Regions from separate parts of the Saccharococcus thermophilus genome, predicted to be linked through region 4. Evidence: riboswitches for the same ligand, from Rfam matches in the RefSeq annotation. Region 4 holds a riboswitch; each other region holds the start of a gene.
The links. Region 4 has a riboswitch for S-adenosylmethionine ahead of mtnK (S-methyl-5-thioribose kinase). Riboswitches for the same ligand answer to the same signal wherever they lie in the genome.

Region 1 (7,443 bases), 220 kb from region 4:
CGTGCACATCGCCGTAAAACGGGATGCCGTCCTCGTTGCCGACCAGTCCGAAACCGATCTGTTTTTGCCAACGATGATGGCGGTTGTAGCCATGTGTGATTTGTAAGGCCTCTAACGAGGCCGATTCATACGCGCCGTAAACGGTCTTGTCCGTCGTATCGGCGTGGAAGGCTCGGAGGGAAAGGCCTTCTTTTCGATAAATATGAATCAAGCAAGTGCTGATGACGTTGTGAATGCCAGCCTCATACAGGCGATCGAGATGACGGGCCAACGCATCGTCGTTCAACCAGGAAGGATGGAGATCGGGACGGATGAGTTTCTCACAATCGACCTCCTGAGCCCAATGTTCCAAGTGAACAAGGGCTTGCCGGCCGTCAAACACATTGTAGAGGATGGCCTGAACGGCATCGCTGACTCGCGTTTGGCACTGCGGATCGACGGGCACGAGATGGTCAATCAATTGAGGCAGACCCAGTTTCTTGAATAGGGCACTTATTATATTCAAATAAGAATTGCGATAGACCTTTTTGACTTGAACGTTCATAAGTGAAAAACTCCTTTACGTTCCTTGTGTGTCAAGGATTCATTCGACATCGGAACGAAAAAATCCTCCCGATTTTCGTCGAGAGGGTGCGAAATGTGAGTCTTGTCGTTACGTCTATCCTTTATTTTTTTATTTTGCAAAAAAACTTTATTATCGTAAAAAAAAGAGAGAGCTACATAAACGAATGTAACTCCCTTTTCTGTTTTATTATTGCTTCGCTAACGCAAAAGCTTGCTCTTTCAATGCTTCTGCTTTATCCGTACGCTCCCATGGCAGGTCGATATCCGTACGTCCAAAATGGCCGTAAGCAGCCGTTTGCTTGTAAATCGGACGGCGCAAATCCAACATTTTAATAATTCCTGCCGGGCGCAGGTCGAAGTTGTTGCGCACGACTTCGATTAAAATGTCTTCGGATACTTTTCCCGTGCCAAATGTGTCAATCGAAATCGAGACCGGTCTTGCCACCCCAATCGCATAGGCCAATTGCACTTCACACTTATCGGCAAGTCCTGCCGCCACGATATTTTTCGCGACATAACGGGCCGCATACGCAGCAGAACGGTCTACTTTTGTTGGATCTTTTCCGGAGAACGCACCGCCGCCGTGACGTGCGTAGCCGCCGTATGTGTCCACAATAATTTTCCGTCCCGTTAATCCCGCGTCGCCTTGAGGCCCGCCGATAACAAAGCGACCTGTTGGGTTAATAAAATATTTCGTATTTTCATCGATGAGCCCGGCTGGCACTACCGGCTTAATGACATGTTCTTTAATATCGCGTTCAATTTGTTCTTGCGTAACTTCTGGATGATGCTGCGCGGACACGACAATCGTATCGACGCGAACAGGTTTGCCATTTTCATCATATTCCACCGTTACTTGTGTCTTACCGTCTGGACGTAAATATGGCAAAACATCTTCCTTACGCACTTCCGCCAAGCGGCGTGCCAAACGGTGCGCCAATGAAATCGGAAGCGGCATTAACTCTTCTGTTTCATTGCAGGCAAAGCCAAACATAAGCCCTTGGTCACCGGCGCCGATCGCTTCGATTTCCTCGTCAGTCATCTGACCTTCACGAGCTTCTAACGCCCGATCGACTCCCATCGCGATATCTGGCGACTGCTCGTCAATCGATGTCAACACGGCGCATGTATCCGCATCAAAACCGAATTTAGCACGCGTATAGCCAATTTCGCGAACCGTATCGCGAACGATTCTTGGAATGTCGACATATGTTGATGTCGTAATTTCTCCGCTTACGAGCACGAGCCCTGTTGTCACACTCGTTTCGCAGGCAACGCGAGCGTTCGGGTCTTTTTCTAGGATCGCATCTAAAATTGCATCGGAAATTTGGTCGCAAATTTTATCCGGATGGCCTTCTGTTACAGACTCTGAAGTAAATAAACGTCTTTTTGATGACATTCGGCATTTTCCTCCTCTTTATATAATCAAACATCGAAAATGATAATGCCGTAAACGGCGGGGCGATACGGTACTCATTTCCCTTGTTTCATTTTCTCATATAAAAAAACCTTTCCTGTAACGGTGAGGAAAGGTCATTGCAATCGTAATTGCTCCTTTCACTCTTATCGTTCAAGGACACCGCCTTGCCACAGGTTAGCACCATTTCACATGTTTCCAGTTGTGACGGTTGCTGGGCTTCATTGGGCCTGTCCCTCCGCCAACTCGGGATAAGAGTATCCGTTCAATGACTTATCATATCGTAATGAAGCTCGAAAAGTCAACAAAATGCGGCGAATTTTTTATGAAAAAAACAGGAAAAATAAACAAAAGAAATCGTCACAAATAGTATGGACTAATAATAAAAATGTGTTATACTATTTTATAAGGATTATTAAATAAAAAAAGGTAGGTTTTGAAAATGGGGATCGCAAAAATGACCAATAAACTTTCTTTATTATTGCAAAAACCAAACGTATTTCACAATTTATCGGTAGCACAGCTGGTGGAAAAAGTGCTGCAGCGTAAGGAAGGTCACTTAACAGCTACTGGGGCGGTGGCGGTAACGACAGGAAAATATACAGGCCGCTCGCCAAAGGATAAATACATTGTCGAAGAAGCATCGACAAAAGCAAAAATCGATTGGGGAACAGTCAACCAGCCGATTTCGGAAGAAGTGTTTGAAAATTTATATAATAAAGTGCTTGATCATTTAATGAAACAAGATGAAGTTTTTGTCTTTAAAGGATTTGCCGGTGCTGATCCTAAATATCGTTTGCCGATTCAAGTGATTAACGAATTCGCTTGGCATAATTTATTTGCCCATCAATTATTTATTCGCCCAAGCGCAGAGGAATTACAAACACATGAAGCGCAATTTACGGTGATCTCTGCTCCAAATTTCAAAGCAGATCCGGCGGTGGACGGAACAAGATCAGAAGCGTTTATTATCATCTCTTTTGAGCGCCGCATCGTGTTAATCGGCGGAACGGAATATGCCGGCGAAATGAAAAAATCGATTTTCTCGGTGATGAACTATTTGCTTCCAGAGCAAGGGATTCTTTCAATGCATTGCTCAGCCAACGTCGGCAAAGAAGGAGACGTTGCATTATTCTTCGGACTGTCGGGAACAGGAAAAACGACGCTTTCCGCTGATCCAAACCGCCGCTTAATCGGTGATGACGAACACGGTTGGTCAAACCGCGGCATCTTTAATATCGAAGGCGGATGTTATGCGAAATGCATTAACCTATCCCGCGAAAAAGAACCGCAAATCTTTGACGCCATCGGGTTCGGAGCGGTGCTCGAAAACGTGGTAATCGATGAGCATACAAGAATACCAAATTACGATGATGCGACATTAACGGAAAATACGCGTGCGGCTTACCCGATTCAGGCCATTGCCAACATCGTGGATCCAAGCATTGCCGGCCACCCATCGACGATTATTTTCTTAACCGCAGACGCGTTTGGCGTATTGCCGCCAATTAGCAAACTGACGCGTGAACAAGCAATGTACCATTTCTTAAGCGGCTATACGAGCAAGCTCGCCGGCACCGAACGAGGAATCACTTCTCCGCAAGCGACATTCTCTACTTGCTTTGGCGCTCCGTTTTTGCCGCTTCCAGCCGTGCGCTATGCGGAAATGCTCGGCAAAAAAATCACGGAACATAACGTGCGGGTATTCCTTGTCAACACTGGTTGGACCGGCGGGGAGTACGGAGTCGGCAGCCGCATGAAGCTTGCCTACACCCGTGCGATGGTGCAAGCAGCTGTCGAAGGAGAACTGGACAATGTTGAAACAGTGAAAGACCCTATTTTTGGCTTGGCCATTCCACTTCATATTCCAGGAGTGCCAGATGAAGTGCTGCAGCCGCAAAATACTTGGGCTGATAAAAACGCATATGAACAAAAAGCAAAAGAACTGGCCGCAAAATTCCGCGAAAACTTCCAAAAATTTAAGCATATTGCACCGGAAATTGAAGCACTTGGCGGTCCGCTCGTATAATCGAAAAGGAGGGAACGATTCCCTCCTTTTTTTAATTCGTTGAATGCAAGGCGATAAGCTCATACGTGACAATCGTCCGATTATCGGCAAGTTCCAGCTTTTTCACCACCGCTTGACCGCTCGCCTCGCTTTGCAACGTTCTTCTAACCTCTAGCGGAATATCAAGAGGATAAAGGCGATATCCGTCTTTTTCTAAAATAAACAAATTATCTTTTACGCGCTTTTCTTTCCCTTTTGTGACAATCAGCGTTTGCAGCTCCAGCGGCATGCCCATTACAACACACCCCTTTTCTTTTTATCGTATCATACATTTGGCTGTCTTTTCATCCATTCTGTCAACCTCCGGACAGTCTCGCGATTTTCTTTTGGCGGAAAATAATGCGTAAACTGTGGAAAATACCATGTTGTCACTTGCTTATTTAATTCTTTCAGTCTTTTCTCAAGCCGATATGCATGCTCAACCGAAACATTGCGGTCTTTTTCCCCATGAATGATTAGGACAGGAGCATGAATTTTCTCGATTTCATATAATGGCGTCCGCCAGCGGTATCGCTCTGGATATTTTGTCGGCGTCCCTCCGATGACCCGCTTCATCATTCTTCGCAAATCTTCCCTCTCCCAGTAGGTAAGCGCTACATCGGAAACTCCGCCCCACACCGCAACAGAGCAAACCCGCGGCTCTAAAATCGCCGTATGCAGCGCCATCGCTCCCCCACGGGAAAATCCAAAGATATGAATCCGTTTTTCATTCACGTTCGGATGCTGCTGCAGCAGCCGAAACGCGGCAAGCGCATCATATCGGTCTTCCCCGGCAAAATCTTCATTTCCTTCCCCACCTTGGTTGCCGCGGTAAAACGGCGCCATCACGACAAATCCATACGAGGCAAATTGGGTAATGCGCGCTAAGCGCACTTGCCCGACGCTTTTAATGCCGCCGCGCAAATATAAAAAACCGTCATACACTCCAGGAGCTTTTGGTATGGCCAAAAATCCTTTCATTTTTAGCCCTTGGCATAAATACGTGACAAGAAATACATCAATGTGCGGATTGGGGGAAGGAAAGCGATATTGCTCGACAATATATCCATCCATGATCATTTTCTCCTTTCCATAGGCATTCACACATTTTTTTCACTTGCATACGATAAGGTGAAGTAAGTTACTTGTTAAGGAGGCTACCAGCATGAAAAAAATCGCCATGATGTCGCTTTTTCTCTTTCTCCTTATTATTCCTCTAGCCGCCTGCGGCCAACAAAAAGAGGAGAAAGTAAAAAAGATAAGGCTTGCGGAAGTGACTCGCTCTATCTTCTATGCTCCGCAATATGTCGCCCTAGCAAAAGGGTTTTTTAAAGAAGAAGGATTAAACGTCGAACTCACCACTACGTGGGGCGGCGATAAAACGATGACTGCCCTTCTTTCCGGCGGAGCCGATATCGCCCTTGTCGGCTCGGAAACATCCATTTATGTCTACAGCCAAGGCACAAACGATCCGGTCATTAACTTCGCGCAGCTCACTCAGACAGACGGGACGTTCCTCGTCTCCCGCCATAAAATTGATAACTTTACTTGGGATCAGCTGAAAGGCAGCACCTTTCTCGGCCAGCGCAAAGGCGGCATGCCGCAAATGGTTGGCGAATTTGTGCTGAAAAAGCACGGCATTGATCCGCATAAAGATTTAAAACTTATTCAAAATGTTGATTTCGCTAATATCGCCAATGCGTTTGCCGGAGGCACAGGCGATTTCGTCCAGCTTTTTGAACCAACGGCAAGCATTTTTGAACGGGAAGGAAAAGGATACATTGTCGCCTCGTTTGGCACAGAGTCCGGCCACGTGCCATATACCACTTATATGGCAAAGCAAAGCTTTATTCATAAAAATAAAGATGCGATTGAAAAATTTACACGCGCGATCTATAAAGCCCAGCAATGGGTAGAGTCGCATAGCGCAGCAGAAGTGGCGAAAGTGATTCAACCTTACTTCAAAGATACGGATCTTTCCATCATTGAAAAAGTCGTTAACCGCTATAAAAGCCAAGGCACGTATGCCACCAATCCGATTCTTGATGAGGAAGAATGGAATAACCTGCAAAATATTATGGACGAAGCAGGCGAGCTGCCGAAACATATTGATCACCAGACGCTTGTCGATAATTCATTTGCGGAAAAAGCAATGGCTAAATAACGAAAGCGGGTGAAAGGATGAGCTTTTTAGTCGTCGACCGCGTTTCCCACACTTATTTTACCGAAAAAACTGCCGTGACGGCCCTTGAAAATATCTCGCTGACCGTAGAGAAAGGAGAGTTTGTCTCCTTTCTCGGCCCTAGCGGCTGTGGCAAAACGACGCTCCTTTCGATTATCGCCGCTTTAATTGAGCCAACAGAGGGATCGGTGTTTGTCGAAGGAGAAAAATTAGATCGCGTCCGTCCAACCGCAGGGTATATGCTACAGCAAGATTATTTGTTTCCTTGGAAAACCATCGAAGAAAATATTTTGCTCGGTTTAAAAATCATGGGGACATTAACGGAAGAAACAAAAAAGCGAGCCCTTGATTTGCTTGCCTACATCGGTTTAAAAGGAGTCGAATCGTATTACCCTAACCAGCTGTCTGGCGGCATGCGCCAGCGGGTCGCACTCGTGCGCACGTTGGCGACAGATCCAAAAATGCTCTTGTTAGATGAGCCGTTTTCCGCCCTTGACCAGCAAACGAAATTAAAACTGGAAGAGTTGGTATGGAAAACATTAAAAGAGTATGGAAAGACAGCGGTGCTTGTCACTCATGATATCGGGGAAGCCATTGCGATGAGCGACCGTATTTTTCTGTTCTCGGCAAAGCCGGGACGCATTATGCACACATTTATGGTTCCCGATGAATTGCGGAGCTTATCGCCATTTGACGTCCGTCAACATCCCGCCTTTTCCGTGCTATTCCAATCCATTTGGAAGGAGCTGGAGGAACTTGAAACAAACCAATGAGCGCATCCAGTCTCTTCATCAGCAATACATCGCTTCACTGAAAAAAGAAAAACGAGTCATTCGCCTGTTTCAAATCGTGATCTTTATCGCCTTTTTCCTCTTATGGGAGACAGCCAGCCGCTTTCATTGGGTCGATCCGTTATTGTTTAGCTCCCCATCGGCGATTTGGAACCTATTTGTAGAAAAACTCGGCGACAACTCGCTTTTGACCCATACGTTCGTTACACTGTTTGAAACCATATTGGGATTTATTATCGGCACGGTAGCCGGAGCATTGTTAGGCGCCCTGCTCTGGTGGTTTCCACGCCTATCAAAAACGCTCGATCCGTATTTAGTCGTCTTTAATGCAATGCCAAAAGTGGCGCTCGGTCCTATTCTCATCGTCGCACTCGGTCCCGGATTTACTTCTATCATTGCGATGGGTGTGATTATCTCTGTCATCATCACCACGATTGTTGTT
Region 2 (7,443 bases), 150 kb from region 4:
TTAAATTGGAACAGCTCAAGGACGTGCTAATTGGCAAGCTCATTAGACGAGGCGTGCCGACGAAAAACATTCAATACGGCAAAATTGAGCCGGCTTCTGGGGGGACGGTGCGCCAACGCGCCAAACTTGTGCAAGGCATCGACAAGGAAAACGCGAAAAAAATCAACACGATCATTAAAAACACCGGCCTGAAAGTGAAAAGCCAAGTACAGGACGATCAAATCCGCGTCAGCGGCAAAAGCAAAGATGACTTGCAAAAGGTCATCGCCGCAATTCGCGAAGCTGACCTGCCGATTGATGTGCAATTTGTCAACTACCGATAAAAAGATGCAACGGGCACTAAGCGCCCGTTGCATCTTTTTTCATGCTCTTTTCCTCTATTTTCACATTAAGTTTTAGAAGCAATTATTCAAAGAAAAAACCTAACCCAACAATACTAGACATAATGATCAGCAAAGCAGCAAAAGCAATCGGAAGAATGTCCCGCACAAATTGCCCTTCCTGTCCAGACCGGTTCGTGATGGAGGCCGCTAAAGCGATTCTCGATGGAGATGCCATGGTCATGTTCGAGGCGGAGACGTTTTGTGCGGTGGCATATAATAGCGCTGGATGATGCAGCTGCTCGGCCATCGTGCTTTGAAAATGGGAAAACATGGCGTTCGCCGCGCTGTTGCTGCCACTCATGAATCCGCCGATCGCGCCGATGAGCGGAGAGGCGATGATAAACCACGAACCTACTAACGCGGCAATATGGGCGGCCAGGAAATGAGTCATTCCCGATCCTTCCATCACGCTCGACATTGCGATAAAGCCCATCGTCGCCATTCCCGCTGGATACACTTGCCTCAACGTTTTCTTGATGCAGACTGCCAACCGCGCAACATTGATTTGATATAGCCACACTGCTATGAGCGAAGCAATAAACAAGGCAAATCCAGGACTATACAAAAGCTCCAGATGAAAACGATATTCCGGCAATTGAATAACTAGCGCATCCGTAACAATCCGCTTGCACGCAGCAGAAAAATGAGAAACAAATATATACACTGTCAAAACAGCGTACGGTACTACCGCCTTATAAAAGTTTCCTTTCAACATCTGTACATGGCTCGCAAAAGTCTCGATCTCCCTGTTGCTTATAAACGACTTTAATTTCCAATAGGCAATGAGCACACAACCAGCGGCACCCCCTGCCAATACACCAGCCAGCTCTGTAGATACATACGCGCTTGTCGCCCATGTAACGAGCGATAACACAGAAGAAACGAGAAAAATGGAATCGAGATGCTGTTTGACCGACTTTTTTCCGCCGCTAACCGCCACGACAATGAATGTATAAAATATATAAAGCGGGATGCTTGCCATCGCGCTATACTCCCCCAGTTGATGCAATGGAACTCGAGACAACTCCGCATTAATGACCGTACCGATGGCAAGCGCTCCCCACGGCACAGCCGACTGCGTCAATAACGATAACATCATTGTCTTCTTCGCTGAAAATCCGAGCGAAAGATATAATGGGGCAGCGATCACGACAGCAATGCCAAATCCGCTGACCGCTTCCAGGAAAGGACCTAAAGCGGCAGAAATAAGCAGTCCTTGCTCTGCCGGTGAATGGCAAAAGCGGAATAAACCATAAGCAATAATATTCATCGCTCCGCTTTCATTCAGCAAGTTGTACAAAAGCAGCCCAAACACTAATACATAAATGACCGTCACCGACAACAACATTCCGTGAATCGAGGAATGAAGCAAATCCTGCACCGACGCATCAAAAGAAAAAAAGGCCAATGCGAAAGCCAATCCATACGAACAGACAGCGGTATACAGCGCCGGCATTTTCAGCCAAACCAAGCAAATGAGAGCGAATAAAATAGGCAATCCTGCTAATAAGAAATGAATCGCATCATGCATAAAACATCCCCCTCTCCCCTTTTATCCACTATAGTGGATATATATAATTATTCTCTACAAAAAACTGTAAGTCAAGACAAAATTTCCACTATAGTGTAATATATGAAGAAAGGAGGAAGACAGTCATGAATTTTGGAAAAAACGTACGAGAAGCTAGAAAGCGTAAATCTCTTTCGCTACAGGCGTTATCAGAGCGCTGCGGAGTTAGCCGCTCCATGCTGTCGCAAATCGAGAGAGGAGAAAAAAACCCGACCATTCAGGTAGCTTGCCAGATCGCTGAAGGGTTAGATATGACTCTTTCACAATTATTAGGGGAAGATGATCAAAGCGAAGTCATTATCATTAGAAAAGATGAGCGATACGTATATAAAGACGAACGGAGCGGCTTTGAACGCCATCTTTTGTCCCCTTCTTTTCCGTCAAAAGGGATTGAGTTTGTTTTCAACCGGATCCCGCCAAAACAAGAGTCGGGTGTTTTTCCAAAGCATAAAAAAGGAGTAAAAGAGTATATCTCTGTAGCTAAAGGAAAGTTAAGAGTCGTGCTGGGAACCCAATCATATGACTTGGAAGAAGGAGATTCGATATACTACGAAGCCGATATAGAACATCGTTTCATCAATATCGGGGAGGAAGAATGCCACTACTACCTAGTCATTGATTCCAATTATATACATTCACTATAGTGAACAACACTGCTTTTTAACATGTCCACCGAGAAGTCTCCCACCTCTAAACAGAGTGTAGGTGGGAGAGGTTCATGCATTAATGCTTTTTTCTATTGAGGATGGAATATTTTCTTGAAAACGATTTTATTATATTGAATATTTTCAGAAAATGCTTTACATTATATATTAACTATAAACGTTTGGCTACAACTTCATAGCGAATTTCTTATCAAGAGAGGGGGAGGGACTGGCCCGGTGAACCCTCAGCAACCTGACGGATGTCAAGGTGCTAAATCCAGACAGGCAAAACGCCTGGAAGATAAGAAGAGACGATACATAAAAAGTCTTCTTCTTATAGAAGGCTTTTTTCTTTTACCATTTTCATAGAACGGGGGAATGAGCGTGGGGCTTTTGCAAGACTTAAAAGAACGCATCCTTATCGCCGATGGCGCGATGGGAACGCTATTATACTCGCACGGCGTCGACCGATGTTTTGAAGAACTAAACTTATCGAAACCGGAAGACATCCTTCATATTCATGAAGCATATATCGCCGCGGGTGCCGAGGTCATTCAAACGAATACATACGGCGCCAACTACGTCAAACTCGCCCGCTATGGACTCGAAGACGAAGTGCCGGCGATAAACCGCGCGGCGGCAAGGCTCGCCAAACAGGCGGCGGGAAATAAAGCCTACGTGCTTGGAACGATCGGCGGATTGCGCAGCATCAATAAAAGCGCCGTTTCCATCGAAGAGGTAAAGCGGACGTTTCGCGAGCAATTGTTTGTGCTGTTAAATGAAGACGTCGACGGCTTGTTGCTCGAGACGTATTACGATTTAGAAGAATTAGAGACGGTTCTTGCGATCGCGCGCAAAGAAACGGATAAACCGATTATCGCGCACGTCTCCCTCCACGAAGTCGGCGTTTTGCAAGACGGCACTCCGCTTGCTGAAGCGTTGGCGCGCTTGGAGCAGCTGGGAGCCGATGTCGTCGGGCTGAACTGCCGCCTCGGCCCGTACCATATGATCCGCTCGCTGGAGGAAGTGCCGCTGCCAAACAGAGCGTTTCTTTCCGCGTATCCGAACGCGAGCCTGCCGGATTATCGCGACGGACGGCTTGTCTATGAAACAAACACCGATTATTTTAAAGAAACAGCGCTCGCCTTCCGTGAGCAAGGCGTGCGCCTGATTGGCGGCTGCTGCGGCACGACGCCGAAACATATCGAAGCGATGGCGGGCGCCTTAACCGATCGGACGCCGGTGCAAACGAAAACGGTGAAGCGGCGCCATATTTCCATTTCCCTTCAATCGAACGAACCAAATGCCGTCCCGCCGCTGCAAGACATCGTACGCAAGCGGCGTTCGGTAATCGTCGAGCTCGATCCGCCGAAAAAATTAGGAATCGCCAAATTTTTAGAAGGTGCCAAAGCGCTGAAAGAAGCGAATATTGATGCGCTGACACTGGCTGACAACTCGCTGGCTACACCACGGATCAGCAACATGGCGCTCGGCTCCATCGTCAAAGAGCATCTTGGCATCCGCCCGCTTATTCATATCACCTGCCGCGACCGCAACTTGATCGGGCTGCAGTCGCACCTGATGGGCTTGCATACGCTTGGCATCACCGATGTGCTCGCCATTACCGGCGATCCATCGAAAATCGGCGATTTTCCTGGAGCGACATCGGTCTACGACTTATCGTCTTTTGACTTGATTCGGCTCATTCGCCAGTTTAATGAAGGGCTGTCGTATTCAGGAAAACCGCTCGGTCAAAAAACGAATTTTTCGATCGCCGCGGCCTTTAACCCGAACGTCCGCCATTTGGATAAGGCCGTAGAACGCTTAGAGAAAAAAATTCAATGCGGCGCCCACTATTTTATTACCCAGCCGCTTTATTCCGAACGGCAAATCGAGGAAGTGTACGAAGCGACGAAGCATCTTGAGACGCCGATTTACATCGGCATTATGCCGCTAGTGAGCGCGCGCAACGCCGATTTCCTTCACCATGAAGTGCCGGGCATCACGCTGTCGGAAGAAATCCGCTTGCGCATGGCGGCATGCGCCAACGACCCGGTACAATCGGCTCGCGAAGGAATTGCGATCGCCAAATCGCTCATTGACGCCGCTTTTGACTTATTTAACGGCATCTACCTCATTACGCCGTTTTTACGCTATGAAATGACGGCCGAACTCGTCCGCTATATTCACGAAAAAGAAAAAGCCGCGCAAGAAAGGAAGGTGCTCCATGGCTAACGCAACACTCGAGCAACAGCTTAAAAAAAAGATTCTCGTCATTGACGGCGCAATGGGAACGATGATTCAAAGCGCAAAGCTCTCGTCCGATGATTTCGGCGGCGAACCATACGAAGGATGCAACGAATATTTGACGCTCACCGCCCCTCATGTGATCGAGCGCATTCATGAAGCGTACTTGCAGGCTGGAGCGGATATTATCGAAACAAACACGTTCGGTGCGACAAGCATCGTGTTGGATGAATATCAGCTTGGCCATTTAGCGCTCGAATTAAATATCGAAGCGGCTAGGCTTGCCCGCAAAGCCGCCGATGCCTACTCGACTCCCGAATGGCCGCGCTTTGTCGCCGGTTCGATGGGGCCGACGACAAAAACGTTGTCCGTCACCGGCGGTGTGACGTTTGAACAATTAGTCGCCGCCTATGAAGAACAAGCACGCGGGCTATTGCTTGGCGGCGTCGACTTGCTTTTGTTAGAAACGTGCCAAGACACGTTAAACGTCAAGGCCGGCTTTATCGGGATTACGAGAGCGTTCGAACGCGTCGGAAAAAAAGTCCCGATTATGATTTCCGGAACGATTGAACCGATGGGAACGACGCTGGCCGGACAGACGATTGAATCGTTTTTCATCTCCGTTCAGCATATGAAGCCGTTTGCGGTCGGATTAAACTGCGCGACCGGTCCGGAGTTTATGACCGACCATTTGCGCTCGCTCGCTTCCTTAGCGAATACCGCTGTCAGCTGCTATCCGAACGCCGGGCTTCCTGATGAGGAAGGACATTACCATGAGACGCCGGAAATGCTGGCGAAAAAAATCCAGCGTTTTGCCGAAAAAGGCTGGATCAACATCGTCGGCGGCTGCTGCGGGACAACGCCGGAACATATTCGCGCCATCGCCGAAGCGGTCCGGGATATTCCGCCACGGCCGATTCCGAAGTCTTTTGGCGTTCATGCCGTCTCCGGCATCGATCCGCTTATTTATGACGAAACAATGCGTCCTTTGTTTGTCGGAGAGCGGACGAACGTAATCGGCTCGCGCAAATTTAAACGGCTCATCGCCGAAGGAAAATACGAAGAAGCCGCGGAAATCGCCCGCGCGCAAGTGAAAAACGGCGCACACGTCATCGACATTTGCTTAGCTGACCCAGACAGAAACGAACAAGAAGATATGGAAAAGTTTATCCAACAAGTGATCAAAAAAGTAAAAGTGCCGCTTGTCATTGATTCGACCGATGAACGCGTGATTGAACGGGCGCTCACCTATTCGCAAGGGAAAGCAATCATTAACTCGATTAACTTGGAAGACGGCGAAGAACGGTTTGAAAAAGTCGTTCCGCTCATTCACAAATACGGCGCCGCCGTTGTCGTCGGCACGATTGATGAACAAGGAATGGCGATTCGTGCCGAACGGAAGCTGGAAATCGCTTTGCGCTCGTATGACCTGCTTGTCAACAAATACGGGGTGTCCCCGCATGACATTATTTTCGACCCGCTTGTGTTCCCGGTCGGCACCGGCGATGAACAATACATCGGCTCCGCTAAAGAAACGATCGAAGGCATCCGCCTTATTAAAGAGCGGCTGCCCCACTGTCTAACGATGCTCGGCATTAGCAACGTCTCGTTCGGGCTTCCGCCGGTCGGACGCGAAATTTTAAACTCTGTCTTTTTATATCATTGCACACAGGCTGGGCTTGATTACGCGATCGTCAACACGGAAAAATTGGAGCGCTTCGCCTCGATTCCGGAAGAAGAAGTCCGTTTAGCGGAAGAACTGCTGTTTAACACCAACGATGAAACATTAAATACGTTTATCCAATTTTACCGCGACAAAACAAAGGAGCCAAAAAAAGCAAAAACAGAGCTTAGCTTAGAAGAGCGGCTCGCCAACTATGTCGTCGAAGGCACGAAAGAAGGATTGTTTGCCGATTTGGAACAGGCACTGCAAGTTTATCCCGACCCGCTTGCCATTATTAACGGCCCGCTGATGGCCGGAATGGACGAAGTCGGCCGGCTCTTTAACAACAACCAGCTCATCGTCGCCGAAGTATTGCAAAGCGCGGAAGTGATGAAAGCGGCGGTCGCCTTTTTAGAGCCATACATGGAGAAAAAAGAAAGCAGCACAAAAGGAAAAGTGCTTCTCGCCACCGTGAAAGGCGATGTACATGACATCGGCAAAAACTTGGTCGACATTATTTTAAGCAACAACGGCTTTCACGTCATTGACTTAGGCATTAAAGTGGCGCCGCAGCAGCTCATTGCAGCCGTTCAGGCGGAAAAGCCGGATATCATCGGCTTATCCGGACTGCTCGTCAAATCGGCGCAGCAAATGGTCGTCACCGCGCAAGATTTGCGGCAGGCGGGCATTTCGACGCCGATTTTAGTCGGCGGCGCGGCGCTGACGCGCAAATTTACGGAAAACAAAATCGCTCCGGAATACGATGGGATTGTCCTATACGCCAAAGACGCCATGGAAGGGCTGGCGCTCGCCAACCAGATCCAGCAGCACGAAATCGAATATACAAAGACAGAAAAACGGGAAGTAGAACGGGAACAAGCCGCACCTGCCGCCACGGCAGCGAAATCCAATGTTTCTATGGACGTGCCGGTATTT
Region 3 (7,443 bases), 2.2 Mb from region 4:
CAGGTAACGACCCATAAAAACCAATAGTTCCATCCAGTTAAGTAACCAGCAAGCGGTCCTAAATAGTTGTGCGCATAGCGGCTAAAGGAACCGGCGACGGGATTTTCGACGGCCATTTCTCCGAGAGCGCGCATAATAAAAAACATGACCGCGCCGCTTACCGCGTATGCCAGTAAAATAGCTGGCCCCGCCAGCTTAATCGCTGATGCTGATCCGAGGAATAAGCCAACCCCAATCGCGGCTCCAAGGGACATCAGCGAAATATGTCGCTCCTCTAGCCCGCGATGCAGTTTTTGTTCATTTTTTGAGATTTGCATCCTTGTTTCCTCCCATCCGTCAGGACAAAGATTATTTTTCTAAAAATAAACAAAATTATAGCGAAAAAAATAATTTATAAAACGTTTACATTAAATATACATAATTCATGAGTATTTGTAAATGTATTTATATGGTAAATAGTCTATGTTTTATTTATTATTATAATATTAATAATATTTTTAAAATTAGGATATTATAATTTGCCTTGTTATACTTAGTATGCTTTCCCATGAGGGAATTCATTTTGGTAATTTGCAGGCCTGATTGCCCACGTGCTTGAAATTTTGTAAAATGAAATTCGCTTTAATTATTATGCGGAATGAAGGTGATGGCAATGAACGAACAAGAAGCAAAAACGTTCATTGAACAGCTGCAAGAAGAAGGACTGCTGACGGAAGAAACGCGTCCTATTTGGGAAATGATTTTGCCGGAACGGTTAAAGCGGATGTATGACGTGCTTTGCCGGCGGACGCGTTATGTTACCTTGTTGACTGAAGCGGTCGATGATCCGCACAACCAGGCAGCGGTGTTGCGGACAGCGGAAGCGTTTGGCGTGCAGGATGTCCATATCGTCACGGGAAGAGCGCCTTTTGAACCGAATCCTTTAGTGACGCGGCATGCCGATAAATGGCTGACGCTTTATCGAAAACCGGATATTGTAACGGCGATTAAAGAGTTGCAAGCAAAGGGATATCAAGTGTATGCCAGCTATCTTGGAGAAGGAACGATTCCTCTTTCTAACATCGACGTGTCGCGACCGACGGCGCTTCTCTTTGGCAACGAACATAGCGGCGTGTCGCAAGAGGCGCTTCATGTTGCCGATGCGACGTTTATGATTCCGATGTATGGGTTTGTCCAAAGTTTTAATATATCGGTAGCAGCTGCGCTTTCATTATATGATGTAACCGAAAGAGCACGCCAACAAGCAGGCGAGCGCTATTATTTATCATTTCAAGAAAAAAAGGAACTATATGAAAAATGGATGTGGCAGACGTTAAATCCACGCATTCGCAAACAGCTTAAGGCACGGTTAGGCTATTCTTTTTAACCTTCCCTAGTTCATGGGGAAGGTTAATTTTTTTTGAAAGGGATATTATTGGGTAAATTTCATTTTTTAGTCACAATCGTGAATATTTATTGAACAATTATTGAATGGTTTGTGACAAATGTGTTTCGAATTTATGAAATTACCTTCTTATGAGTTTCAACTATTTTCACTTTTGATATGTTAGAAACAAATAGTCATGTTATTCGAGCATAAAGGAGGAAGCATGCCGATGAAGCAGGCAAAACAGCGGGGACGGAAATGGTTTTCATTGCTTCCCCTATCATTGTTGCTTCTATTAAGTGGTTGCAGTGAAAAGATAGCGGTATTGAATCCGCAAGGACCTGTCGCCAAAACACAATATCATTTAATTATGTGGTCGATTGGTTTTATGGCATTTATTATGATTGTTGTTTTCGTATTATTTGCGGTTGTGCTGATTCGATATCGCGAAAAGCCGGAAAATGCCGATTATGAGCCACCGGAAGAAGAGGGAAATACATTATTGGAAATCGTATGGACGGCAATTCCAATTATGATTGTCACCTTGTTGGCAATTCCAACGGTGAAAGCGACGTTTGCGCTCGAAAAACCGCAGCGCCATGATGTCAAGCCGTTAACGATCCATGTCACCGCGGCAAACTGGAAATGGATTTTCAGCTATCCAGACCAACATATTGAAACGGTGAATTATGTAAATATCCCTGCAGGTGTTCCAATAAAGTTTAAACTGACATCCGTCGGTCCGATGAACTCATTTTGGGTGCCGGAATTAGGCGGACAAAAATATGCGATGGACAGTATGGAAACACAATTAATTTTGCAAGCAGACAAACCAGGTACCTATATGGGACGAAGCGCAAACTTCTCAGGAAAACAATTTACGCATATGGAGTTTGAAGTTGTCGCACAGAAGAAAGAAGACTTCGGTAAATGGGTAAAAGAAGTGCAACAAACGGCGCCAAAGCTAAATAAAGAGAAATATGCGCAAATTTTAAAACCTGGGTTAGTCGGACGGATGACGTTTTTGAATACGCATCTTGAGTGGATAGACCATGCGAAACAAAACAACCACAATATGGACAATATGTGCAATACAAACAATACGAACAAGGAAGAACATAGCGATCATCATGGGAACATGGAAAACGATCGCCACGCACATTAATTGGCGGGAAAGGAGGAACCGCATATGAAGTGGAGCGAGTTTTTTGTCACTGGCGAGCCGCTTATTTATGCAGCGGATGTCGCGATTGTGTTAACGATTATCGGTATCGTTTTTGTGTTGACGTATTTTAAAAAATGGAAATGGCTTTGGGATGAGTGGTTAACGACAGTAGACCATAAAAAAATTGGGATCATGTATATTATTTGTGCCGTATTAATGTTGTTCCGCGGCGGCGTAGACGCGCTATTAATGCGGGCACAGCTAACGGCACCGAATCTGAAATTTCTCAATGCGCAACATTACAATGAAATTTTTACCACGCATGGTACGATTATGATTATATTTATGGCGATGCCGTTTATTATTGGATTAATGAACGTTGTCGTACCGCTGCAAATCGGGGCGCGTGATGTCGCGTATCCGTACTTAAATGCGTTAAGCTTCTGGCTCTTTTTCTTTGGCGCACTGCTTTTTAATATTTCGTTTGTCATTGGTGGCTCCCCAGATGCTGGCTGGACGTCGTATTTTCCACTTGCTAGCAATCAATTTAGCCCAGGGGTTGGCAATAACTATTACGCAGTTGCCTTACAAATTTCCGGAATTGGGACGTTGATGACCGGAATTAACTTTTTGGTGACCATTTTAAAAATGCGGGCGCCGGGTATGACGCTTATGCGCATGCCGATGTTTACATGGACGGTTTTAATTACATGTGTAATCATTATTTTCGCGTTTCCAGTCTTAACGGTCGCATTAGCGTTAATGACGTTTGACCGCTTGTTTGACACGCAATTTTTCACGATGGCTAACGGTGGTATGTCCATGCTTTGGGCAAACTTGTTCTGGATTTGGGGCCATCCGGAAGTGTATATCGTCGTTTTGCCAGCTTTCGGGATTTTTTCGGAAATTGTCAGCACGTTTGCCCGCAAACGTCTATTTGGTTATAAAGCAATGGTCGGTTCGATCGTTGGCATCGCCTTTTTAAGCTTTCTCGTTTGGGTGCACCACTTCTTTACGATGGGTGCAGGCCCAGCGGTAAACTCGTTTTTCTCGATTACAACGATGGCGATTGCGATTCCGACTGGGGTAAAAGTGTTCAACTGGCTATTTACACTGCGCAAAGGAAGAATTCGTTTTACGACAGCGATGCTTTGGGCGTTAGCGTTTATTCCAAACTTCGTCATTGGCGGGGTTACTGGCGTCATGCTCGCCATGGCAGCGGCGGACTATCAATATCATAATAGTTATTTCTTAGTTGCCCATTTCCATTATGTATTAATTGCTGGTACGGTGTTTGCTTGTTTTGCTGGGCTTCATTATTGGTATCCGAAAATGTTTGGTCATCTATTAAATGAACGTTTAGGAAAATGGACGTTCTGGCTCTTTATGATTGGATTTAACGTTTGCTTCTTTCCAATGTATTTCTTAGGATTAATGGGAATGACGCGACGCATGTACACGTACTCTGCCGGACTTGGCTGGACGCCGCTGAACGTTGTCGCGACGATTGGCGCGGCGCTGATGGGTATCGGCTTTATCATGCTTTGCTATAACATTTATTACAGCGCGCGGTACGGCGAGCGCGACATGACCGGAGACCCGTGGGACGGACGCACGCTCGAGTGGGCGACTGCTTCACCGCCAGCGCACTACAATTTCCCAATCACTCCGGAAGTAACGGATTTGGACGCTTATTGGGTGATGAAGAAAAACGGCAACGGATTTGAAGTAAAAGAAGAACAATTAAAGCCGATTCATATGCCAAGCAACTCAGGCCGCCCGTTCTTGATTTCGATTGCGTTTTTCTTCGCGGGCTTTGGTCTTGTCTTTAAATGGTTTACGCTGGCGATTATCGCTGCGATCTTCATTATTCTCGGTTTAATTCTCCGTTCGTTTGACGATGATGACGGCTATTACATTAGCGTGGACGAGATTAAACGCACGGAGCGTTTGGCACGGAAGGGGGCGTAACGGATGGCAGAAGCAGCTCACCGATATGATGAAACGATGCCGCTCGAGTATCGGACGGAAGAAAGCCGTTTAAATATTTTAGGATTTTGGATTTTCCTTGGCGCCGAGGTCGCGTTGTTTGCGACCTTGTTCGCCACCTATCTTGTTTTATTTCAGCGTACGGGAAGCGGCCCGACCGCGAAAGACCTATTTGAGGTAAAAGATGTTTTAATCGAAACGTTGCTTCTATTAACAAGCAGCTTTACGTGCGGACTCGCCATTTTTGAAATGCGCCGCGGCCGCATGAGCGGGCTGTTGGCATGGCTGTTGGTGACGCTTCTTTTAGGCGCAGGGTTTATTACCTTTGAAATTCGCGAATTTATTCATTATGTCCATGAAGGGGCAACGATACAGACAAGCGCGTTTCTCTCTAGCTTTTTCGTGCTTGTCGGAACGCACGGGGCGCACGTCAGCCTTGGGATTGGCTGGATGATTTTAATTATCATTCAGCTGCTGCAGCGCGGATTTACGCCGCGGACGGCAAGAAAAGTGTTTATCGTCAGCTTGTATTGGCACTTCCTTGACGTCGTGTGGATTTTTATCTTTACATTAGTTTATTTGACCGGGATGGTGATCTAGGATGGGTGCAAACAATCACCATGAATCATTTCCTTGGAAACATATCATTGGATTTATTCTCTCGCTTGTGCTGACGTTCGCTGCGCTTTGGGTCGCGCTATCTTCGGGATTAACGGTGAAGGCGATTATTGGCGTCATCGTCATTTTTGCGATCATTCAAGCAAGCTTGCAGCTATTTATGTTTATGCATATGACGGAAAGCGACAGCGGCAAAATTCAAACGATCAATATGGCGTATGCCTTTTTTATTGCGATAGTGGTTGTTGCCGGGTCGGTTTGGACGATGTCATTCGTATTGTAATGCGGAATCGCTGGCTCTCTCTATGTAGGAGAGCCAGCTTTTTTATATATTGACGGCAAATATAACGCTATGATAGGATAAAAGAAATCCAAGAAAGAAGATAAAATAAAGCGGAAAAAACGGAGATTAAACGAAATAGTAAATCTTATCCAGAGAGGTAGAGGGACTGGCCCGATGAAGCCCAGCAGCCCCTGATGTTCGTCAGAAAGGTGCTAATTCCAGCAGAACGGTTGGTTCTGGAGGATAAGATGAAGCAAAAACTTCTTCTTATCGAAGAAGTTTTTTATTTTTCCGGTTCATGGGGGAGGAGAGGAGCAAGATGAGATACGGGTTTTGGCTGCCGATTTTCGGAGGATGGCTGCGCAATGTTGATGATGAAATGATGCCGGCGACGTTTGAATATGCCAAAACGGTGGCGCAAAAAGCGGAACAATGGGGATATAGCACGACATTAGTCGCCGAGCTGTATTTAAATGATATAAAAGGACCGGAGAGCGATTCGCTGGAAGCATGGTCGACCGCGGCGGCGCTGGCGGCGGTGACAGAAAAATTGGAAATTATGGCGGCAGTCCGTCCCGGTTTCCATAATCCGGCTGTTACGGCGAAAATGGCGGCCAATATTGACCACATCAGCAACGGCCGCTTCACGCTGAATGTCGTATCAGCATGGTGGGAAGAAGAAGCACGTCAATATGGCGGCATTTTTACCGAACATGATGAGCGCTATGACCGCACGGAAGAATTCGTTCAAGTGTTAAAAGGGATGTGGACGAACGATGTATTTGATTTCCGGGGAAAATTTTATGAAGTAAAAGGTGCCCATTTAGCACCGAAACCAGTACAAAAGCCGTATCCGGTTTTGTACGCCGGCGGCGAGAGCGAACGGGGAAAACAAGCGATTGTGGAGCATTGCGATGCGTATGTGATGCATGGCGGAACAGTCGAAGAAATCGCCCGCAAAGTTGCTGATATGAAGCAGCGACGCAAACAGGCGGGAAAAGAGCCGTTTCGCTCGTTTGGCATGGCGGCGTTTGTCATTTGCCGCGACAGCGAGGAGGAAGCGCAGGCGGAATTAAAGCGCATTACCGACGTCAAATTATCGAGCGGCTATGCAGGATATAAGGATTTCGTCAATAAATCCCAGCTTGAGTTGCAGTTAAAATTGCAAGACTATTCCGTATCGAATCGTGGACTGCGGCCAAACTTCATCGGCACGCCGGAGCAAATTGCCGATCGCATTTTGGCGTATGAAGCTGCAGGGGTTGATTTATTATTATTACAATTTTCTCCGCAATTGGAGGAAATGGAGCAGTTTGCCAAACAAGTAATGCCGCTTGTCGAGGAGCGACGGAATTCGCTTGCGGCAAAAGGGGGAAAATAAGATGAGCAAAATTTACATTATTCATGAAAATAGCGAATGGACCGTGCATTTAACGCGGCGGTTGGATGAACTTGGTCTGCCTTATGAAGAATGGTTTTTAGACAAGGGGACGATCGATTTATCGGCGACGCCGCCGGAAGGGGTATTTTACAACCGGATGAGCGCCTCTTCCCATACGCGGGGGCATCGTTTTGCTCCGGAATTCACGGAAGCGGTGCTCGCCTGGCTCGAGCGCCATGGGCGCCGGGTGTTTAACGGAAGCAGGGCGCTGCGTTTAGAAGTGAGCAAAGTAAATCAATATACGGCGTTAAATGCGCATGGAATCCGCACGCCGAAAACGATTGCCGCCGTCGGCAAGGAACAAATTATGGAAGCGGCGAAACAGCTTGGCGCGCCTTCGTTCATTACGAAACATAACCGCGCTGGAAAAGGGCTTGGTGTGCAGCTGTTCCATTCCATTGAAGCGCTTGGGCAGTATCTCGAAAGCCCTGCTTTTGAGGATTCGGTCGACGGCATTACACTGGTGCAAGAATATATTCAAGCGCCGGAGCCGTTCATCACCCGTTGTGAATTTGTCGGCGGAAAATTCATGTACGCCGTGCGCGTAGACACATCGGAGGGGTTTGAACTTTGCCCGGCGG
Region 4 (7,443 bases):
GTTCCTCCGTTTGGAAGCGGCATGTCGTTGTAGATGGAAAATCCTTTCGTATACGTCAGCTGCACGCCGTTAATCGCATACATTGTCGCCAGTGTAGCCAATAAATCCGGCAATTTCAGTTTCACAATTAATAACGAGTTTAATAAGCCGACGGCGACTCCCAGTAAAAGCGGAACAAGCAATGTAACGAGAATTTCCTGGCGGTATAAAACGAGCGCCGCGGCGCTGGCGATAGTTGCTAGGCTGACGGTTGATCCGACGGACAAATCAAATCCATCGACAATAAGAGAAAACGTAATGCCAATCGCAACCAGCGTGACGATGGAAATCGAGCGCAAAATATCGCTGAAATTTTCGTACGTAAAAAAGCGGTCTTGCGTGATGCCAAAATAAGCGATGATAACGAGAATAGCAAGAAGGGTGCCATGCTTATATAAAAATTCAAGAAGAGATGGCGCTTGCTTTTTCTTGGCGACTGAAACGGCTGGCTGTGCCATCCACTTCACCTCCGCTGCAGTAATAAATGAGTTGCTCATAAGTGATATCATGGGCGGGCACGCGTTGGATCAGCTTGCCGTCCACCATGATGTAAATTGTATCGGCAATATCTAGCAGTTCTTGAAATTCGCTTGTTAAATACAAAATCGCTTTCCCTTCGTCGGCAAGGGAACGGATGATCGAAAATACTTCTTGCTTGGCGTTGATGTCAATTCCTTTTGTCGGTTCGTCAAAAATGAATACGCGCGCATCGGTTTTTAACCATTTCCCGATCACGACTTTTTGCTGGTTTCCTCCGCTTAATTGCCGCACGCTCTCCGACAGGAAAGGCGGATGGATTTGCAAGGAATCGACAAGCTGCTTGGCGACGGCTGTTTCTTTCTTTTGCAGCACCCACTGCCATTTCGTCAGTGAGGATAGCAGCCGGACGGTAAGATTGGCGCGAACCGATTCCTGCAGAAAAAGCCCTTGTTTTCTCCGTTCTTCCGGAATTAAGCAAATGCCGGCGGCAATCGCTTCTTTTGGGGAAGAAAACGCATATCGTTTTCCGTCTATCCACCATTCGCCTGTTGCTTTGCTGCTGGCAATTAAACTTTCCGCCAATTCCGTTTTTCCCGCTCCGACAAGCCCGGCGATGCCGACAATTTCCCCCTTATGAACGTGCAGGTCGACCGCTGTTCCCGTTTTTTCGATGTGCAGCTGCTTTACCGCAAAAAGAATGTCGCTGCTGTACGTCCGCGCGTTTTTATGCGAGGCGGTATAAGATTGCCCGACCATATGCTGGATCATTTCTTCTAAGGAAAGGCTGGAAACATTCCCGTGATGTACGACGTTTCCGTCGCGCAAAATCGTGACGCGGTCGCAAATTTCTTTAATCTCCTTCAATTTGTGAGAAATATAGATAAAGGAAACGCCCTGAGCTTTGAGCTCATTGATAATCGCAAACAGCCGCTTTGTTTCCGTCTCGCTCAGCGCCGCGGTCGGTTCATCCAAAATGATGTAGCGAGCCGAAGAAGACAGGACTTTTGCCAGAACAATCAGCTGTTTTTCATGCAGGGAACATTCGCGAATGAGTTTGTCCGGCGAAATCGACAGGCCGACTCGGCGCAACAGCTCCGCAGCCCGCTCTTTTTGTTGTTTCCGTGAAAGAAACGGCTTTTGTTTCGTCTTTGCGATCTCATCGGCGGCAATATTTTCATAGACGGCCAGCGCGGGAAAGAGAGCGGTATCAACTTCCTGAACCACTAAACCAATGCCCGCCTTTTTGGCATCGGCAGGCGAGGAGAACTGATACTCTTTTCCATCAATGGTAATTGTGCCTTGATCCGGGGAAAGATCGCCCGCCAGAATTTTCATTAATGTGCTTTTTCCAGCGCCATTCATCCCTAAAAGGGCGTGAACTTCCCCACGTTGGACATGGAGGTTCACGCCGTTTAATACGTTGACAGTGCCAAACGATTTATAAATATGATTCATATAAAGCCCGCTCATTTGTTTTTCACCTGTGCTTCCAGCGTTTTCATCCAAGGGGAAATTGCCACATTCGACTGTCCCCAGCCGGCGATGTATTGATGAAGGTCTTTCATCGACACTTGTTGGTTAGGCAAATCGGATCGTTTGACTAAATGCGGTTCTAATGAGTAAATGTTTGGCGTTTTTTCCCCGGCGATTTTTTGATAAGCAAAGCGGACTTGAACACGGCCGACTTCCGCCGGGTCTGTTGCGGTCGTAGCAACCCATGGGCTGTTTGGCTTTTGCATCATTTGCAAATCTTCATCGCTTAAATCGATGCCATATACTTTAATTTCATTGCGTCCTGCCTGCTCGATCGCGCGCGTTGCTCCTTTGGCGAATTCGTCCCAAGTCGCAAACACCGCATCAATATCGCCTTTATTCGGATATTTTTTCAAAATCGCTTCCATTTGCGCTTGCGTGTCCAAGGCGGTATTGGCGCTGGCTGTACCGAATTTCGCCACTTCTTTGATGTTCGGATAGCGCTTTTTAAACGCATCGTAAATCACGTGGCGCCGCTCCATCGGTGTAAATCCGCCGACCCAGATCGTGACAATGTTTCCTTCGCCGTTTAAGTCTTCAGCCAACGTTTTTAACGTTTTCCAGGCGAGGCTGTAGTCGTCTTGGTCAATGACCGTTACGCCTGGGATGTTTAAATCGTTGTCAAACGCGACGACAGGAATGCCTTTCGCTACTGCCTTTTTCACCGGTCCTTCGAGCGCATCCGCCCGGCCATGGTCTAAAAGAATCGCATCCACGTTTTGCGTAATCGCTGTTTCGACATAGGAAGCCATTTTCGTTAAATCGTTGTCCGCGTTGTAAATTTGCACTTCGCCACCGAATTTTTGCACTTGTTCTTTCACGCCGGCGATATATTGCGAAGAAAAGGTGCCGATTGACATTTGCATAATGGCGGCGATTTTAATCGGCTTCTTTAATTTGGCAGGGATTTCTGCTTGTTCGGTTGTTGCCGCCGTCGTGTCGGCTGTTTTCTCAGCCGTGCCGTTTTCTTGCTTGGCCGGTTTCGAACTGACGGCATCTTGTTCATTCATGCAGCCGCTAAGGATGATGATAACGGAAAAAAGAAATGCGAATAAATAGTTCAGCCTAAATCGCTTCATGGTGTGCCTCCTTTGCAAATAGTGCTGGCAGTTCCGTTTCATAATTGCCGCGAATGATGCCTTGTTCGGTAATGATAGCCGTGATGAGATGATGCGGCGTGACGTCAAAGGCCGGATTATAGACGTTTACTCCTTCAGGGGCGATCCGCGTTCCGGCAAGGTGGGTCACTTCTTCTGGATTGCGCTCCTCAATCGGAATTTCATCGCCTGTTTTTGTCGCTAAATCAATCGTCGACAGCGGCGCGGCTACATAAAACGGAATGCCGAACGCTTTGGCCAGCAAGGCAAGGCCAAACGTGCCGATTTTATTGGCCGTATCGCCGTTGGCGGCAATGCGGTCAGCACCGACGATGACGGCGGTAATGTTTTTTGCTTTGATCGTCTGCGCTGCCATATTGTCGGTAATAAGCGTCACGTCTACGCCGGCCTGCATCAATTCCCACGTCGTCAATCTTGCCCCTTGCAGGACAGGGCGTGTTTCCGACGCGTAGACGTGGAGATTCATTCCCTTTTCTTTCGCCAAATAGAACGGGGCAAGCGCCGTGCCGTAACGGGCGGTGGCGATCGAGCCGGCGTTGCAAATCGTTAAAATGCGATCGCCGTTTTGAAACAAAGAAAGCGCATGTTCCCCGATCCGTCGGCAAACGTCTTCATCTTCAATTTGAATGCGAATCGCTTCATGGACGAGCGTCGTTTTTGCTTCATTGACAGAGGAAACATGGGAGACGCTCGTAACGAGGCGGTCTAGCGCCCAAAACAGATTGACCGCCGTTGGCCGGGCGCTTGCTAAGTAGTCACGGTCTTTTTGCAGTTGTTTTTTAAAAATTTCCACTGATTCTGTTTCATATTGCTGAGCGGCAAGCGCGAGGCCGTAAGCGGCGGTAATGCCGATTGCCGGTGCGCCGCGCACTTTCAGCGACGCAATCGCCTCCCAAACGTCTTTAATATTTTTCAATTGCAAATATTCCGTCACTAAAGGCAGCTTTTGCTGATTTAAAATCGTAATATGCGTGTCGTTCCACTCTACAGAGCGAGGAATGGCGAATGGCTCGGTCATGTTCGTCTTCCTTTCATTCGGTTAATTTGCTGTTAATGAGACAGATTCGGTAAAGAGAGAACGGATTTCTTCTGTGCTTGCCAGGTTTTGGCGTTGCAAGATAAGGCTGCGGCCAAGACGAAGCGCATGGCGTTTTGCTTGCAAACGTTCCTCTTTATTTTCGATGCCGTCTAGGTCGGCGACATGTGCCAAACCGATTGTACGGCGGATCACTTCGCAGCCGGCAAAACCGATCGCATCGACAAAGGTGTGGTGCAGCACCTCTTCTAATAGTCCTTTTGTTTTCGCATACGGTTCGACGTTGTTCGTATGCCAAAGTTCGGAAAAGATAGTTGTAAATACTTTCCATGTGCTGTCAATATGAGCGAATAACGGCTCTTGTTGTGGTTCTGGGCGGGACAACGCATTTAACAATAAGTTTGCGAAAAACTGACCGATATCAAAGCCGAACGGGCCGTAAAACGCAAATTCCGGATCGATGATTTTCGTTTCTTCGTCGCTGGCGAAAATGCTGCCTGTATGTAAGTCGCCGTGGATAAGCGCATCCCCTTCGGTTAAAAACTTGCGCTTTAATTTCGCAACTTCTAAGTGAAGTTTGTCATCGTTCCAAAGCGCTTCGACATCGTCGCGCAGTTCTTCTTCAAAGTTGTTCGTTTCATGATTGAAAAACGGATCGGTAAATACGAGATCTTCCGTGATTTTGCACAGTTCCGGATTGACAAAGCTTTGCGCCAGCTGTTTTTTTTCTTGCTGATTCATGCCGAAATCCGACGTGTAAAATAACGTTTTTGCGATAAATTCACCGATATGCTGAGATAGAAGCGGGTATGTTTTCCCTTCGATTAAGCCTTTGCGGGCAATTTGCAAATGCGACAAATCTTCCATCACGGTAATGGCTAAAGATTCATCGGAATAGTAAACTTTTGGCACATATTGCGGTACATAGCCGGCGAATGTGCGCAGCGCATTGCTTTCGATTACCGCACGTTTTAAGGTAAGCGGCCAGCTTTCCCCAACTACTTTCGCATATGGAAGGGCTTGTTTGACGATAATGCCTTTTTTCGCTTCTTTATCGACGATGCGGAACACGAGATTAAGGTTGCCGTCACCGATTTCCCTGCAGACAAGCGGCGCTCCTTCGCGGAAGAGACCGAGGCGCACAGTTAAAGAAATGGCTCCTTGCTCTGTTAACGGTTCATAAACGGATGAATATGAGATCGACATTGGAATAAAATCCCCCTTTGTTCAAATAAATTAAAAAGCCTCTTTCTGCGTAGAAAGAGGCTTGAAGATTCCAGTTCTTCGCACCTCTTATCTTCCAGAAAGAACAAGTCTTTCTGTTGGACTTAGCACCGTGCCTTGCGGAAGTTGGAACTTCCGGCGCCGAAAAAACGTGCGCCCTATCTCACGATAGTATTACGGTCGGTTGCTGGGCTTCATTGGGCCAATTCCCTCAGCCAACTCTTGATAAGAGTATTTTTGGCATATTCATTTTTCGAATTTTTGTTATGTTGGCAAATATTTGTGCGTTTGATTGGAATCATACACGCTGACGAATTCATTTGTCAATACTTTTTGTGAAATTTTTTTTCTGCAGCCTGATAATATTCGGGACGTCGGTCAGCAAAAATGGGGATGCGCGCCCGCACCTCCTGCACCTTTTGCAAATCGATTTGCGCGGTGAGTGCGCAAGGCTCCTCGCCTGCCTCGGCAATGATTTCTCCCCATGGATCGATGATCATGGAATGGCCGGCAAACACGTTGTTCGGGTCGCTGCCGGCGCGGTTGCAAGCGACGACGTAGCATTGATTTTCAATGGCACGCGCCGCAAGCAGCGTGCGCCAATGGGCAAGGCGGGGGAGCGGCCATTGGGCAACGACAAACAACACTTCCGCCCCCTGGACCGCATGGACGCGGATCCATTCCGGAAAGCGGATGTCATAGCAAATGACACCGGCGCATAAGGTGTTTTCGAGCGTAAATAAGCCGGTATCTTCCCCAGGCTGGAGGTACAGATGCTCATCCATCAGCTGGAAGAGGTGCAGTTTGCTGTATTCGTTAACGACCGTGCCGTTTCGGTCGACGACGTACATCGTGTTTGTCACGCCTTTTGCCGTTTTTTTGGCGACCGAGCCGGCAACGAGATGGACTTGGTACGATTTTGCCAGTTTGGTAATGAACACTTTTGCACGTTCGCCGTTTTCATCGGCGATTTCATCGAGGCGGGTTAAGTCATAGCCGGTCGTCCATAGTTCAGGAAGAACGATGACATCGGGACGTTCCTTTATAACTTTTTCTATTTCTCTTTCTACAAGCTGTTCGTTTTCGTGTGGGCTGCCGAAGAAAATATCCAGCTGAAGGCAGGCGATTTTGAATGTCATTCGTATTCACCTCGAAAAAATTTACTTTACATTTTGATTTTTACGATATATGATGTTGCACTAGAATTTCAAGAAATTTTTGAGAAGGTGTTTAGCATGACAAAACAATTTCCGTTATCCGACCTGTTAGAAGGGCTTCCAAAGCAGTTTTTCGCCTCATTAGTCGCGAAAGTGGCCAAAAAAATTCGAGAAGGATACGATGTTATCAATTTAGGGCAAGGAAATCCGGATCAGCCGACACCGCCGCATATCGTCGAAGCGATGCAAAAGGCGGTGGCAAACCCGAAATATCACAAATATTCGCCATTTCAAGGGTATTCTTTTTTGAAACAGGCGGTTGCCGTGTTTTATGAACGGGAATACGGCGTGACCGTTGACCCGGAAAAAGAAGTCGCCATTTTGTTCGGCGGCAAAGCGGGGCTTGTCGAGATTCCGCAATGCCTCGTGAATCCTGGCGATATCGTGCTCGTTCCTGACCCTGGGTATCCTGACTATTGGTCAGGGATTGCGCTGGCGCGTGCAGAAATGGTGATGATGCCATTGCGCGCCGAACATGAATTTTTGCCTGATTATAGTGAAATTCCCCGCCATATTGCAGAAAAAGCCAAACTTATGTTTTTAAATTATCCAAATAATCCGACCGGGGCAATTGCTTCGCAGGAATTTTTCGAGGAAACGGTGTCGTTTGCCGCCAAGCACGGGATTTGCGTCATCCATGATTTTGCGTATGGAGCGATTGGTTTTGATGGAAAAAAACCGGTTAGCTTTCTTCAGGCGGAAGGGGCAAAAGACATCGGCGTGGAAATTTATACGTTTTCGAAAACGTATAATATGGCGGGCTGGCGCGTCGCATTTGCCGTCGGCAATGAAAGCG

Region 1: another riboswitch for S-adenosylmethionine. It lies ahead of metK (methionine adenosyltransferase); the one in region 4 lies ahead of mtnK (S-methyl-5-thioribose kinase).
Region 2: another riboswitch for S-adenosylmethionine. It lies ahead of BDD39_RS13800 (bifunctional homocysteine S-methyltransferase/methylenetetrahydrofolate reductase); the one in region 4 lies ahead of mtnK (S-methyl-5-thioribose kinase).
Region 3: another riboswitch for S-adenosylmethionine. It lies ahead of BDD39_RS01620 (LLM class flavin-dependent oxidoreductase); the one in region 4 lies ahead of mtnK (S-methyl-5-thioribose kinase).

What each region holds. Positions count from the first base shown of each region.
Region 1 covers NZ_JAASRS010000001.1:2,283,688-2,291,130, forward strand. Annotated here, with positions in the region: partial or broken gene BDD39_RS11835 (IS1634 family transposase) at 1-544, opposite strand, end outside; gene metK (methionine adenosyltransferase) at 752-1,963, opposite strand; SAM riboswitch class I at 2,125-2,239, opposite strand; gene pckA (phosphoenolpyruvate carboxykinase (ATP)) at 2,424-4,010, shown strand; gene BDD39_RS11850 (DUF2584 domain-containing protein) at 4,042-4,284, opposite strand; gene BDD39_RS11855 (alpha/beta hydrolase family protein) at 4,314-5,102, opposite strand; gene BDD39_RS11860 (ABC transporter substrate-binding protein) at 5,194-6,192, shown strand; gene BDD39_RS11865 (ABC transporter ATP-binding protein) at 6,210-6,983, shown strand; gene BDD39_RS11870 (ABC transporter permease) at 6,967-7,443, shown strand, end outside.
Region 2 covers NZ_JAASRS010000001.1:2,652,156-2,659,598, forward strand. Annotated here, with positions in the region: gene BDD39_RS13785 (YajQ family cyclic di-GMP-binding protein) at 1-323, shown strand, start outside; gene BDD39_RS13790 (L-lactate permease) at 406-1,914, opposite strand; gene BDD39_RS13795 (helix-turn-helix domain-containing protein) at 2,040-2,597, shown strand; SAM riboswitch class I at 2,803-2,905, shown strand; gene BDD39_RS13800 (bifunctional homocysteine S-methyltransferase/methylenetetrahydrofolate reductase) at 2,982-4,832, shown strand; gene metH (methionine synthase) at 4,825-7,443, shown strand, end outside.
Region 3 covers NZ_JAASRS010000001.1:282,994-290,436, forward strand. Annotated here, with positions in the region: gene BDD39_RS01590 (amino acid permease) at 1-317, opposite strand, end outside; gene BDD39_RS01595 (TrmH family RNA methyltransferase) at 653-1,366, shown strand; gene qoxA (cytochrome aa3 quinol oxidase subunit II) at 1,596-2,531, shown strand; gene qoxB (cytochrome aa3 quinol oxidase subunit I) at 2,556-4,502, shown strand; gene qoxC (cytochrome aa3 quinol oxidase subunit III) at 4,506-5,120, shown strand; gene qoxD (cytochrome aa3 quinol oxidase subunit IV) at 5,122-5,421, shown strand; SAM riboswitch class I at 5,564-5,671, shown strand; gene BDD39_RS01620 (LLM class flavin-dependent oxidoreductase) at 5,741-6,802, shown strand; gene BDD39_RS01625 (ATP-grasp domain-containing protein) at 6,804-7,443, shown strand, end outside.
Region 4 covers NZ_JAASRS010000001.1:2,499,586-2,507,028, reverse strand. Annotated here, with positions in the region: gene BDD39_RS13020 (ABC transporter permease) at 1-497, opposite strand, end outside; gene BDD39_RS13015 (sugar ABC transporter ATP-binding protein) at 442-1,989, opposite strand; gene BDD39_RS13010 (sugar ABC transporter substrate-binding protein) at 1,986-3,131, opposite strand; gene mtnA (S-methyl-5-thioribose-1-phosphate isomerase) at 3,118-4,188, opposite strand; gene mtnK (S-methyl-5-thioribose kinase) at 4,210-5,412, opposite strand; SAM riboswitch class I at 5,497-5,662, opposite strand; gene BDD39_RS12995 (carbon-nitrogen family hydrolase) at 5,754-6,569, opposite strand; gene BDD39_RS12990 (pyridoxal phosphate-dependent aminotransferase) at 6,666-7,443, shown strand, end outside.